DNA from 3 places in the Ruegeria sp. AWH4_226 genome. Region 2 is predicted to be linked to each of the others. Evidence: riboswitches for the same ligand, from Rfam matches in the RefSeq annotation. Region 2 holds a riboswitch; each other region holds the start of a gene.
The links. Region 2 has a riboswitch for cobalamin ahead of ACXAET_RS16360 (aromatic ring-hydroxylating oxygenase subunit alpha). Riboswitches for the same ligand answer to the same signal wherever they lie in the genome.
Positions count from the first base shown of each region.

Region 1: linked by a shared signal. The riboswitch ahead of ACXAET_RS21950 (CbtB domain-containing protein) and the one ahead of ACXAET_RS16360 (aromatic ring-hydroxylating oxygenase subunit alpha) in region 2 are both predicted to bind cobalamin.
Region 3: linked by a shared signal. The riboswitch ahead of ACXAET_RS15195 (hypothetical protein) and the one ahead of ACXAET_RS16360 (aromatic ring-hydroxylating oxygenase subunit alpha) in region 2 are both predicted to bind cobalamin.

Region 1 covers NZ_JBSWUU010000005.1:68,047-72,221, reverse strand. The annotation lists gene ACXAET_RS21970 (hypothetical protein) at 1-18, shown strand, start outside; gene ACXAET_RS21965 (L,D-transpeptidase) at 60-722, opposite strand; gene ACXAET_RS21960 (hypothetical protein) at 1,120-1,623, opposite strand; gene ACXAET_RS21955 (CbtA family protein) at 1,688-2,386, opposite strand; gene ACXAET_RS21950 (CbtB domain-containing protein) at 2,391-2,561, opposite strand; cobalamin riboswitch at 2,596-2,811, opposite strand; gene ACXAET_RS21945 (DUF1636 family protein) at 2,993-3,328, opposite strand.
Region 2 covers NZ_JBSWUU010000002.1:197,600-201,774, forward strand. The annotation lists gene ACXAET_RS16355 (FAD-binding oxidoreductase) at 1-386, opposite strand, end outside; gene ACXAET_RS16360 (aromatic ring-hydroxylating oxygenase subunit alpha) at 392-1,645, opposite strand; cobalamin riboswitch at 1,728-1,931, opposite strand; gene ACXAET_RS16365 (LysR family transcriptional regulator) at 2,070-2,957, opposite strand; gene ACXAET_RS16370 (glutathione S-transferase family protein) at 3,083-3,706, shown strand; gene ACXAET_RS16375 (pyridoxamine 5'-phosphate oxidase family protein) at 3,774-4,175, shown strand, end outside.
Region 3 covers NZ_JBSWUU010000001.1:3,062,249-3,066,423, forward strand. The annotation lists gene ACXAET_RS15185 (DNA polymerase III subunit gamma/tau) at 1-1,376, opposite strand, end outside; gene ACXAET_RS15190 (protein-tyrosine phosphatase family protein) at 1,513-2,007, shown strand; gene ACXAET_RS15195 (hypothetical protein) at 2,009-2,416, opposite strand; cobalamin riboswitch at 2,498-2,717, opposite strand; gene ACXAET_RS15200 (alpha/beta hydrolase family protein) at 2,852-3,709, shown strand; RNA gene ffs (signal recognition particle sRNA small type) at 3,741-3,839, opposite strand; gene ACXAET_RS15210 (5'-nucleotidase C-terminal domain-containing protein) at 3,879-4,175, opposite strand, start outside.

The sequences.
Region 1 (4,175 bases), on a different contig from region 2:
GCCGCGCGAGACGCCTGATAAAAAAGAGGGCGACGACGTCCACCTACGCTGCCCAAAATTTATGAGCGGGCTGTGACGCTATCTTCGGCCGAGTATAAATATGCGGTCGAGCCGATTCTTACATGTGGGTAGAGATCATTGATATGGGCCATGATCATTCTAACACATCCAGAACTTGCGCGACCACCGATGCTTCTAGGCTGAGGCGTGCCGTGAATTCTGAGATATGTATCTCGATTTCCAACGTATAGATAAAGGGCTCGAGAGCCGAGAGCATTACTTGGCCCGGGTTCCATACCATCCCGAAATTCCGCGTATTCGGGGTTGCGCTCGATCATTGAAGCCGTTGGCGTCCAATGTGGCCACTCGACCTTGCGCCGGATAGCATAGGTTCCGGGCTCGTAAAGGTTCCCTCGCGCGATCGCAACGCCATAGCGCATTGCGGTCCCGCCTTCCTCGATATGGTAAAGATAGCGCGCGACCGCATCGACATGGATGTCACCAGGAACCAAACCATCATTTGCTACGACACGTCGTGGTAAAAAACGGTCATGAACGCCCCATGGATTTGAGGTCGCTGGATCGTAATCAAATGGCGTGACCTGGCTGTCCCAATAGGTCTTTTGCGACGAGGTTGGCCATGTTTTGGCGATCAATGGACTGGCCGCAGACGCGGAAAACAGCGCAGTGGTTGATTGAATGAAATAGCGCCTTGTCAGCATAGATCTCAGCCTGGTTCACAAGTTCAATGTATTTGCATCGCATTTTCACGATCAAATTCGAGTCTTAAAGCCTCTAGCAGCTAGAGCTTCAAGAGGTTTCAGGTAACGCTTAGTTTATCCAGTCGATCAGGTGCGCGGTGGCGTGAACTCTGATTTGATCGAGTTTGCTTTGGACTGGGTCAAAAAAGCAATGGAAAGAACCGAAATGCCCATTGTAGTTGCTTCATGTTTTCGGTTTCCGACGATGCAAGCCAAAGGAACAAGACGGGAATTCGGCGCGGCTTTGCAACAGCTTATCTGTCCTTGGATACAGAGCGGCAAAAACCCGCGCGCACGCTGTACTTGCCGCTTAGACCCGCTGAATCCGCGTAGTTGTCTTCTCAGCCAGGAATGTCAATCAGGAGTCATCGCCGTCAGGCTGCACGGTCACTTTGGCCTCCACGGGCACACCCTCAACCATCAGAGGGCTGTGGCTGTTGCCATTGAGAGAAACTTTTACTTCAACATCGCCATCGGGGAGCGACGGAAGGTGTAACCAATTGGCATAAAGGCGGCCCAGCTTTTCGCCGTTGATATAAACATGCGCGTGACCTTCGCCTGGAACGTCAGCCGTGGAGGCATTTTCCGGAGCAAAGCGAAAGTTCTGCGGTGTCACACGCAGATTCCAGCCCGCCATAGGATCCTTAATCATCTGGATCGCCACACTGGGGGCGTCGCTGTCGGCAGGCAGATTAGTGGCAGCGGAGTGGTCGTGCGCTGCCATCTCCATGTTGCCGCCGTGTTGGGCCGGGTCAGTATGGTCATGGCTCTCAAAGGTGCTACCGCTGCTGGCGGCAATCACAAAGCCAGCACCGCCGCCAAAGACAAGTCCGATGGCAAAGAGAGCAAGAGAACGGGACATCTTGTCATCCTCAATAAAAAAAACCCGCCGGTGTAACCAGCGGGGTAGCAATGGAGGAGCGCGATCAGACTGCAGCGCCTGCGCGCTTGCCTTCTGTCTGCCAGAAGTGGCCGGTGAAACTGCCTAAGAGTGCCCAGGCGGCCATGCCGATGCCGAAGGCCCGGGCAGCAAAAAGCGCCCCGATCTCGGTCGGAACCGGCCCAGAGAAACTCTCAGGCTCAGGGGCCCCGATAATATGCGGTACCATTAGCAGCACGGCCGCAATCAGGTAGCTTACCAGGTTACCTCCAAAGGCAATCAGCCACATGGCTACGCCGGCTGCGGCAACGGTGACCGTCCACCAGATCTGACGCACTCCCACATCTGCTGCCGCTACGCCGGGAACTTCTGGAGCCAGTGACAAGCCAGGAGCAAAGTGGAAGGCGACAAAGCCCGCAAGACCCCAAAGCAGGCCGGTGCGGCCGTTGATCTCATGCCCCTGACGTTCGGCTACTGACATCAGCGCCGCCAGGACTAGCGCATAGCCGGTGTAGGTAAGCATGGTGAAGATAATGCTGAGACCATCGCGCATCGGCTCGGCGAACATGCCGGGCAGGTCGGGATGCGCAGTTACGGGATCAGCGCCAAAATGCACCAGGTCGCCGCCCTCATAGAGCTCGGCGTGAAGTAGCACTGGCTGCACGAAATACAACTGCAGAAGGGCGGCAATCAGCCCCGCTGCTGCACCAGCGAACAAGCCGCTGGTCAGAATACGACTGAACATTGTTTTAGTGGCAGGGGAAGCCAGTTGCGTGGCGCACATCATGAGCCGCGTCATGCAGGCCAGAAGCCTGAACATGGCCAGTCACGGTAATGATCCCTAGACCCAGAACCACGGCGAATACTGCAGGCAGAAAGGATGCGCCAGCGGCGGATGCCTTGATCGTTTTTGTCGTCATTTTAATCCTCCTCGCCGTCACACCCGACGGCATATGTTGTGTCCATCCTACGGCCGGTCTCCTGACTCGCAGGTCACAGCAGACTTCCCCCTTCCCAGCGCCATTACGCCAGTGGTATTGGAAGGCCGCTCGCCGCTCACAGTCGCGGGGGCGGTCAAGGCTTCAGTGCGGTAGTTTGGTGCACCGTCCTCATTCCCGTTTCAGTCCCAGTGCGTAGGCACCTTTGGACACCGTAGAAGCCTTTATTGTTCCATAGTGCTTTGTTCCGTCAAGTACGAAAGCGACATCATAGTATTCTGCAGCGGTCAATCTTAGGTAATGGCAGGCTTGGTTTAGATTTTAGCCGTTCAGTGCAGAAGGCTAAGTCGAAAAACACAAACTGTAAGCTGAAAACTCGACACCGGAGCTTTGGTCGGCAAGTTGCATGTTGGCTATCTTTTTTGTGCCGGTATACGTGCAATCGCCTTGAAACGTAGCTTACCTAGCTTCCTGGCGTCAGCGAAGTCGCCGTCAGTACTGTCCTCATACATCCGCATGAAGATCATTATGTCCGGAAGATCGACAACCGTAACCTCACCGAAAAGATAGGCGGTCTTGCCGCTTTGTCGCACCGCCAACGTCTGTGGTCGGTGACAACCGGACATGCAATCCACTTGCTGCAACTCGGCTTGCACCCCCGATGCCTCCAGCGTTGCGGCTAATTGATCATAAAGGGTGGAATCCGCGTCGCGGCAGGTTCTGCAAAGCGTGAGGTTAGGTAGGCACATGCGTCAGGCTGATCCTTGATCGAGAACTTCCATCTGAGATTTCATATTTGCTGGTCGGTTGTTAGCTCAGTTTCAATACGTGTTTTGACTCTAAGTCTGGAAAAGAGTCCATACTCAGGCAGGAAGGACACATGAGCCCTAGCCCTCGAAAACTTTGCAAATACACCGAGTGCGAGACGGGGATTTGGCAGGGCGAAGAAGCAACCATCAGACGAAAAAATTTTTAAGTTTCTACGTGAGACTGAGCTGAAGCAGGTGGTAGGCGATGAAGTGGAAACAGCTCACGCGAAACATCTTTGTTCTTCAATAATCTGAAACAGCATTGCCTCCGGGATCGGCTCGCCATGACACGCCTATTTTCAGGTCCGCGCGCACCGCGCCTCCCAAGGCGAATTCCGAGACGCGACAGGTTCTTGTTGCGCGTAACTAGGTTCGTTCTATCGTCAATTACAGTCTAGATCCGGGACATATAGCGGGGTTCGTGCTTGATGGTTACCTTTCGGTTACCACGACCGATCATGGGACTGAATGCGTAGCGACAACCGACGACATTCAAAAGGAAGTACGCTGATGCGAAACGCCTCGGCATTAACAACTTTTCTGTCTGCGTCACTACAACCGAGGATCGCCCATGCCGCCATCGGTTCTCGCCGCAACCCGGTGTGATGGGTGTTGTGATAACGGCATATCTCCGGGTGCAGCCAGTCTTCGAACTCCTCCAATGTCATCGACGCAGTGCCGGAGCCGTCGCATTTCCCCTTATCCTTGGGGGATAATTGCGTTCTTCCCTAAAGTAGATGAACGGCCTCCATGGTCGTCCTAATCAGGCGTTCGATATCTTCGCCGT
Region 2 (4,175 bases):
GAGATGAACAGGTATTTGCCAGAGGAACTCTTGGCATTCGTAAACAAACCTGCCGGGCCAATGGCTTTGATGCGCATGCCTGGTTGCAGGTTGTCCAGCATCCAGCGCGTGCCGATGCTGTCGGACTGCGCCTTGGCCGTAATCGTGATTGATCTGGGTCGTGAAGGCGAAGAAGAGATTGTATAGGTGCGATGCACAACGCCGCCCGGTTGACCCGGTGCCGGAATTTCCAACGTCAGGAATTGCCCGGGCTCGTAGCTGAAAAGGGCACCAGAAGGGGCTCGAAATGTAAAGCTGGCAGTATTTGGCATTTCGGGCACGACCGAGACGCATTCCAAACTTTCGCTGTCCTGCCAGACGGCTGCTGCCGAGGTCACAACGTCCATAACCGTCACTCCGCAGCCACAGCGTCAGGGAGCAATCGGCGCGTAAGAGTTGCGCAATACCAATCGACAAACTGCAAAACGCCGGATTCCTGTATCGCAGAATAGGGTCCGGGCACATAGGCCGGACTGTTGATACCCTGCTGGTTATCCTCAACCACTCGGCGGTCTTCATCGTTGGTCGCTTCCCAAACTTCGGTCAGGCGTTTCAGGTCATAGTCCACGCCTTCGACGGCATCCTTGTGGACAAGCCATTTCGTCGTGACTTCGGTTTCCGTGGGGCTGATCGGCGTTACGCGGAAAACGATGGAATGGTCCGCCAGAAAATGGTTCCACGTGGTTGGATAATGGAATTTCAACAACGATCCCGCATCAGCAAAGGGTGATCGGCCCAACCAGCGGCGCACGGCGGATTTGCCATCCATCGTGTAACTTTGGGCCCCTTCCTTAAGGGGCATCCGGGCCAAACGGTACTGCCCATCCTCGTGCAGGTAAAATTGTGACGGCAGCCCTGCGGCTTCGCAGCGGTCGAAATGGGTTCGCAAATGCGCTGGCAGAGCGCCCCCTTCGATGCCGGTTACGGTCGGATCATCGGGGAAAGTGCGGCACAGCGCAGGGTGGTTCCCTCCGCAGTGGTAACACTCACGATTGTTCTCCCAAACCAGCTTCCAGTTCCCGTTCTCGATTATAGAGCTTTCGAAAGCGACCTTGGCATTGCCCAGGTCATGAGGCTCGAGATAGGCCTCTGCGATATTGGCGAATGTATCAAAGTCCGGCGCGTCCTCTGCCAGGCAAATATAGACCAGACCAGCCAGCTCGCGGCAGTGCACTGTCTTTAAACCGTGCTGCTTGGGGTCGAAATCAGCACCCATGTCCCGCGCCCACAGCAAAGAGCCGTCAAGTTCATAAGTCCACTGGTGGTAGGGGCAAACCAGCTTGGGCGCATTGCCCTTGGACGCTTTGCAGATCACCGATCCGCGATGACGGCACGTGTTATGAAACGCCCGGATTTGATTGTCTGCACCGCGCACGATGATCACGCGATAGGCACCGACGTTATAGGTGACATAGTCGCCTGCTTTGACCAATTCACATGCGGGAATGGCAAACAGCCAGTCGCGGTAATGGATTGTTTCAAGGTCGGTCTGAAAAACCTCGGGGTCGGTGTAGAATGCCTGTTCCAGGGCATATGCCGGATTTCGACGCGCCAACAGGCTTTGAATTCTGTTCACTTCTGGCTCTCCTGCCGCGCCCCGCGGCATTGCTTGGGCAGATGACAAGAGGGACCAGTCCGGAGGCGCGTGAGGATCGCGTCCGAAACCCGTGCCCCCACCGCCACCCTCAGTTTGACATATCAGCGAGGCTGGTTTCCGGACTTGGAAGGGGCTTGCGCCCGGTTTCAGCACCTTCCCGGGATCCTCCTCCCAGTGGTTGATTGCTGAGCCTGACCTTCGTTACCGTTGCGGGGGCAGTGCCGGATTTGCACCGGCTTCCCAATTCTCCGCCACCTGAGAATCAAATGGCGGCACCTCGTGGCCGTAAGTTATTTCAAGCCCAATCCGGCGCTGAAATACTTGCGACATTTTCCGCTCTGAAACAGACACGCAGGTGAACTGCTTGGTGAAAATGTCTGCCTACGGTGCGATTTGAGTACCGATGCGAAGGGTTGCAATCGAAACGCCGTTTTCAAACCCCGCGAAACTGCGCCGCAAGATGGTCGATCAACGCACGAATACGTGCGGTCAGGTGGCGGTTTTGCGGGTAGGCCGCATAAAGGCCCAGCGATAAAGCCTCTTGCTCTTCGAACAGAAGTTGCAGTTTTCCTGTGTCCAAAAAGGACTGCGCCGTATAAAGCGGAATCCGCCCGATCCCCAGCCCATCCGCAGCCATATGAGCAACAGCACGCGGTGAGTTTGCGCGGAAATTGCCCGAAACCGGGACAGAGTATTCTCGGCCTTTTGCTTTGAACGCCCAATGGTCAGAAAAGCTACCGGTGGTCTGAAGCAGGCAATTATGGGTTGCCAAAGCGGCCGGTTCTTTAGGTGTTCCGTGCACTGCCAGGTATTCGGGTGATACGCAGCATACAATCCGCATGTCCGTCAGCTTGCGTGCCACAAGGTTCGAATCCCTCAAAACGCCGAACCGAATGGCCAGATCGAAGCCTTCCTCAACCATCGAAACATGATGATCTGACAGGTGCAGTTCAATCGAGACCTTTGGATGCTCGGTCTGGAAAGGTTTCAGCAGATGGATCAATTCAGCCGAACCAAAGCCAGTCGGCGCAGTGACCCGTATGCGCCCTGCCAATTCTGTCTGGCGTTGCTGGACAAGGCTCTCCAGTTCATCAAACTGCTCTAGCAGAGGCAGGCAGCGTTCGTAGTAAGATCGCCCAGTGTCGGTCAGGGTGACGCTTCGCGTGGTTCGGTTGAAAAGCTGGGCATTCAATCGATCTTCCAACTGACCAACATATTTGCTGGTCAATTTAGTGCTTATACCGATCTGTTTTGCGGCTTCGGTGAAAGACGAATGTGCTGCCACCGCCGCAAAGGCTCGCATGCCCTGAATCGTATCCATTATCTACACCACGTTCATAGTAATTCACCAAATTGATATATTATCGCCCAAGTGAAAGCAAACTATGTCTGGGGCACAGATGCTGATCAACAGCCTAACCCCTAAATCAGAGAAAGAGTTTCCAGATGTCCGAAACGATCCGTATTCACAGCTTCCCTCTGTCCGGTCACTCGCACCGGGTGCGTCTGTTCGCCAACCTTGCCGGGATTAAACACGACGTTATCGACGTTGATCTTGCGGGTGGTGAGCACAAGCGCGAGCCGTTCTTGACGCTCAACCCGGCGGGTCAGGTGCCCGTTTTGCAAGACGGCGACGTGGTTGTAAGCGACAGCAACGCCATTCTGGTCTACCTGGCACGAAAATACGCACCTTCCTACCTGCCTTCTGATCCTGCCAGTGAAGCCGAGGTGCAGAAATTCCTGACCCTGGCTGCGGGTGAGATAGCCTTTGGCCCGGCCGCCGCGCGTTTGATCAACGTGTTCAACGCACCTTTGAACATGGAGTTTACCCATGCCACTGCGGCTAATGTTCTGAAAAAGCTGGATGACCACTTGGAGGGGCGCGACTGGCTGGTCGGCGATGCGCCATCCATCGCGGATGTCGCAATCTACAGCTACACAGCACACGCGCCCGAGGGTGGCATCTCGCTTGAGCCTTATGCGAATGTGCGTCGTCTGCTGGCCAATGTCGAGGCGCTGGATGGATTTGTCCCCATGCCAAGCACCGCAGTTGGCTTGAACGCAGCCTGATCCCACTACGCCATAGGTCAGTCGCACCCGCGACTGGCCTTCAATCCCACAACACACGAGGTCTGCCATGAACGATCAAGCCACTGAAATGACATCGCCTTTTCATGCCGGCGAGCGTGAGATGCAGTCTCGCATTGGAAGGCGTGACAGGACCGAGGAATTCGGGCGCAAGTTCATCCGTCCATTCATGCCTGACCAGCATCGAGAGTTCTTCGGCAAGCTTCCCTTTCTTGTCTTGGGCAGCGTCGACGCCGATGGCTGGCCTTGGGCGTCAATGATCTCGGGCCGTCCGGGGTTCATACAGACGCCGCATGACCGACGTCTGGACATTGATGCGCGACCCTTGGCGGACGACCCGCTCAACACTGCATTACAGGCCGGAGCACCCATCGGTGTTCTTGGGATTGAGTTGTCCACACGCCGTCGCAACCGAGCCACTGCAACCGTGGGTGCGGTTGGGGATCATGGG
Region 3 (4,175 bases), on a different contig from region 2:
CGGTTGGCGCGGATCAGATCGACCACGTGATCAAAGGTCGGGTAACGTGCCAGAGCGGTTTGCGCGTCCTGCGCCAAAGCGGCGCTTGGTGCGCCGGCCCCTCCGCGCATGGGGCTTGTGTAGGACGATGCCACCGGCGTCCGAGTGTGCGCGGCAGGTTGCGACGGCGCAGCCACTCCACCACTGGGTCCACCATTGGGCGGCGGAGGCGGCGTATCCTGCAAGCGCTTGATCAGCTCTTCGGGGCTGGGCAGGTCAGCCACATGGGTCAGACGGATAACGGCCATCTCAGCCGCCATCATGGCGTTTGGCGCAGCCGAGACCTCTTCGAGCGCCTTCAGCAGCATCTGCCACATCCGGGTCAGGACGCGCATTGGCAGTGCCTCGGCCATTTGTTGACCGCGCGCGCGCTCGTCGGGTGAGACTGTCGGGTCTTCCGCCGCGTCCGGGGTGATCTTAACCACGGACACCCAGTGGGTGATTTCTGCGAGATCGCGCAGCACGGCCAGAGGATCTGCGCCTTCGGCATATTGCGCCCCCAATTCGGTCAGCGCCGCCGCCGCATCACCACGCAGGATCATGTCCATCAGGTCCAGCACGCGTCCGCGATCGGCCAGGCCCAGCATAGCGCGCACCTGGTCTGCACTGGTTTCACCCGCCCCGTGTGAAATTGCCTGATCCAGCAACGACGTGGCATCCCGCGCCGATCCTTCAGCAGCACGCGTAATCAAGGCCAGGGCGTCATCCGCAATCTGAGCGTTTTCGGCCGCCGCGATCTTGCGGAGCAGGCCAATCATATCTTCGGGCTCAATCCGGCGCAGATCAAAACGCTGGCAACGCGACAGGACCGTCACCGGCACCTTGCGAATTTCGGTTGTGGCGAAGATGAACTTTACATGCTCAGGCGGTTCCTCAAGCGTCTTGAGCAGCGCGTTGAACGCACTCGTCGAAAGCATGTGAACTTCGTCGATGATATAGATCTTGTAGCGTGCGCTGGCGGCGCGATAGCGGACGCTGTCGATGATCTCGCGAATATCGTTCACGCCAGTTCGGCTGGCGGCGTCCATTTCCATCACGTCGACATGGCGACCTTCCATGATGGCAACGCAATGCTCGCACTGACCACAGGGTTCGGTTGTCGGCTTGCCTTGACCATCCGGACCGATGCAGTTCATGCCTTTGGCGATGATCCGCGCCGTGGTGGTTTTTCCGGTGCCGCGAATACCGGTCATGATGAAAGCTTGCGCGATCCGATCAGCCTCGAACGCGTTTCTCAACGTGCGCACCATTGCGTCCTGACCCACAAGGTCAGCAAAAGTTTCCGGGCGGTATTTGCGGGCAAGAACCTGATAGGCGGGGCTGGGCGTGTCGTTCATGTCTGCTCTGTCGGATTCGGTTCAGGACCGCAGCGTAGAGACCCCCGCGCCCGGCGTCCACAGCCACATAAGATGAAAATGGGTTTGCCGGGATGTTTGCACGTCGTAGAAGCACAGAGGAAAGAGAGAGGGTGCAGTGGGTCAGTTCGCAATTCACTCAGTCCACGTTGGAAACGGCACCGTTGCCCTGTCGCCTTTGCCCGGCTGCGGCGGTGAGTACCTACGTGATTTGGGCGCAATCCGTGGCTGGCAGCCAAATCTTGTGATCTCGGTGACAACAACGGGTGAAATGCTGCAAGATGGCGCGAACCGTTTGGGGGATGACCTGCGTGCAGAAGATATCAGGTGGGTACACTTCCCGACTGAAGATTTTGCTATTCCGACCCCGCCGGGTGATACGGCTTGGGCCGATATCGGCGCGACTGCGTCGCATATACTGTCCCGTGGGGGGAAGGTACTGGTGCATTGCCGCGGGGGTTGCGGCCGCTCTGGCATGATTGTGCTGCGCCTTATGGTCGAGCAGGGAGAATGCCCTGAAACCGCGTTAAAGCGATTGCGTGCCGTGCGAGAGCGCGCTGTCGAGACACATGATCAAATGGATTGGGCGGCCCGCCCAGCGATAGGCCGATAGGTCAAAGCGCCATTTGCCGATCTATCTCAACGACAGGCTCTGTTGCAAGGGTTGTGACTTCCAGCATTGCGCAGGGCGGGGTGGTCAGCATGCCTGCTGGACGAATGGCTGTATCCAGGCCAAACATCATGTCCGCGTAAATCTCAAGCGTTTCAACAGGGGCATCATCGGTGGCCCCGCAATAGACACGGATGAGGTCTTTTTGCGCTCTGAACCGTGCGACGCAGCCTTGCGGGCAATAGGACAGCTCGCTATTGCCGTCGAATTCAAACTCAGGGGTTGTCGCCGGGACCGCAACGTCAATCGCTTGCAAGACTGAGCGCGCCATCTGCGCCAGTGCCGGGCAGGTTTTGCCGGTTTTCTGACACATGGTTGCCGAGAATTGGTGTGTCTTTGTCTTCCAGATCATACTGCGCCCTCCGCGCATGGATCGGGGCATGGATCAGGTGTGACAATGTCTTGACGACCTGTCCGGGCGCCCCGCCCGAGTTTCGATTTTGTTTCGATGGCAGGTCTCCTGACTTGCGGGTCATCGCGTTGCCGACCTTCCCAACCTTGCGGTCAGTGGTATTCCGGCATTGCTCACCGCTTACAGTTGCGGGGGCAGTCTCGGCCTTGGTCCATTCCGATTTTACGGGCAGGACCGCACCGTGTTCCCTTTTCATCCGGCCCCGAGATCCGGGGCAGGAACCATCAGCCCCTCGCTAGCGGGTCAGGGTGGCTTGAGTCAAGCGGCCTGTTGGTTTGCGAGGTGGACGTGGGGTCATGTTGAAACCCGGTTGACTTGGCCCGGCAATCCATGCGGATACATCAGGTGAACTGATTAGTTCAGATAGAGGGTAGGATGCTGGATACCGAACAAGCCGTGCTGACCGAGGATATTCTGATTCCGTCAGGTGCGACCGAATTGTCGGCTCGGCTATATTGCCCGATAGACACGCCCCGAACGGCCGTCGTCATTCACGGGGCAACCGGCGTGCCTCGGGACTACTACCAGCATTTTGCGCGCTGGCTGGTTGCTGAGCAGGGAATGGCCTGCCTGACCTATGATTACAGCGACTTTGGCCATTCGCTGAGCGGTCCGCTAAAGGCGGCACGGGCCACGATGGCGGACTGGGCTTTGACAGATATGCCCGCAGCACGCGCCGAAATACGAAAGCGATTTCCCGATGCGCAGCAATGGAGCATTGGCCATTCCATCGGTGGAATGTTGGGGCCGATTCAATCCGATCTGGATCAGATTGATCGTATGATTTGTGTATGTTCAGGGTTGGTCACAGTGTCGGATCACCCGTGGCCATACCGCGGGCTTGCCTTGCTGTTCTGGTACGGTCATGCCCCATTGGCCGTCAAAGCACTGGGCTATTTACCGGGCAAGGCGCTGGGTTTCGGGGCAGATTTGCCCGCGTCAGTGTACTGGCAGTGGCGCGGATGGAGTACCGCGCCGCGCAACTATCTGCCCGAAATCGGAGTGACCTTGCCCGACGCTCGCGAAGCGCCGCCAGACACACCCGTGGATCTTTTTACATTCGACGATGACGATGTAGTGCCGCCGAAGGCGGTTTGGCGGTTGGCCGGTCTTTTCGGACCCAACGCGCGCCGGCATGTCCTGTCTCCGACTGAGCTTGGTTTGCCCAAGGTAGGACATATCGGAGCTTTTGCCCGTCGCAACGCCGCAGTCTGGCCGCGATTGATTGCCTAGGCCGGACGCGGAGAAGGAAATGGTGAGGAAGAAGTGAGAGGTTGGACATCGACCCAAGCGGGGCTCGTTGTGGCTGCTTCCTTCCGGACCTGACCAGGTTGGCGAGGCGCTCGCCCGCGCCAACCTCTCACGCAGGGATATAAGCAAACCACTTCCGAAACACAACCCGTCAGAGCGTCAATCGGACAAGCAAAAAGCCCTCATCATCAGTTCCGATGACTTGAGGGTCGAAACCACTTAGTTCCACTAGATGATCCTGCGCCTTCTGGCCTGTTCGAAGCAGGGATGTCGCCCCCTGTAAGGGCACAAAGGTAAACGGGTAGGGGGCAGCCTCGAGCGGGTCGCGCGGCAAAGAGCCGGACAGATAATCCTGCAGGGCGCGTTGAACAAGCAAGGGTGGCAGGTTTATGAGCTCTGCCGCTTCCATGAATCGGAAATGGCCACCGCCATTGGCGCGATGATTGTT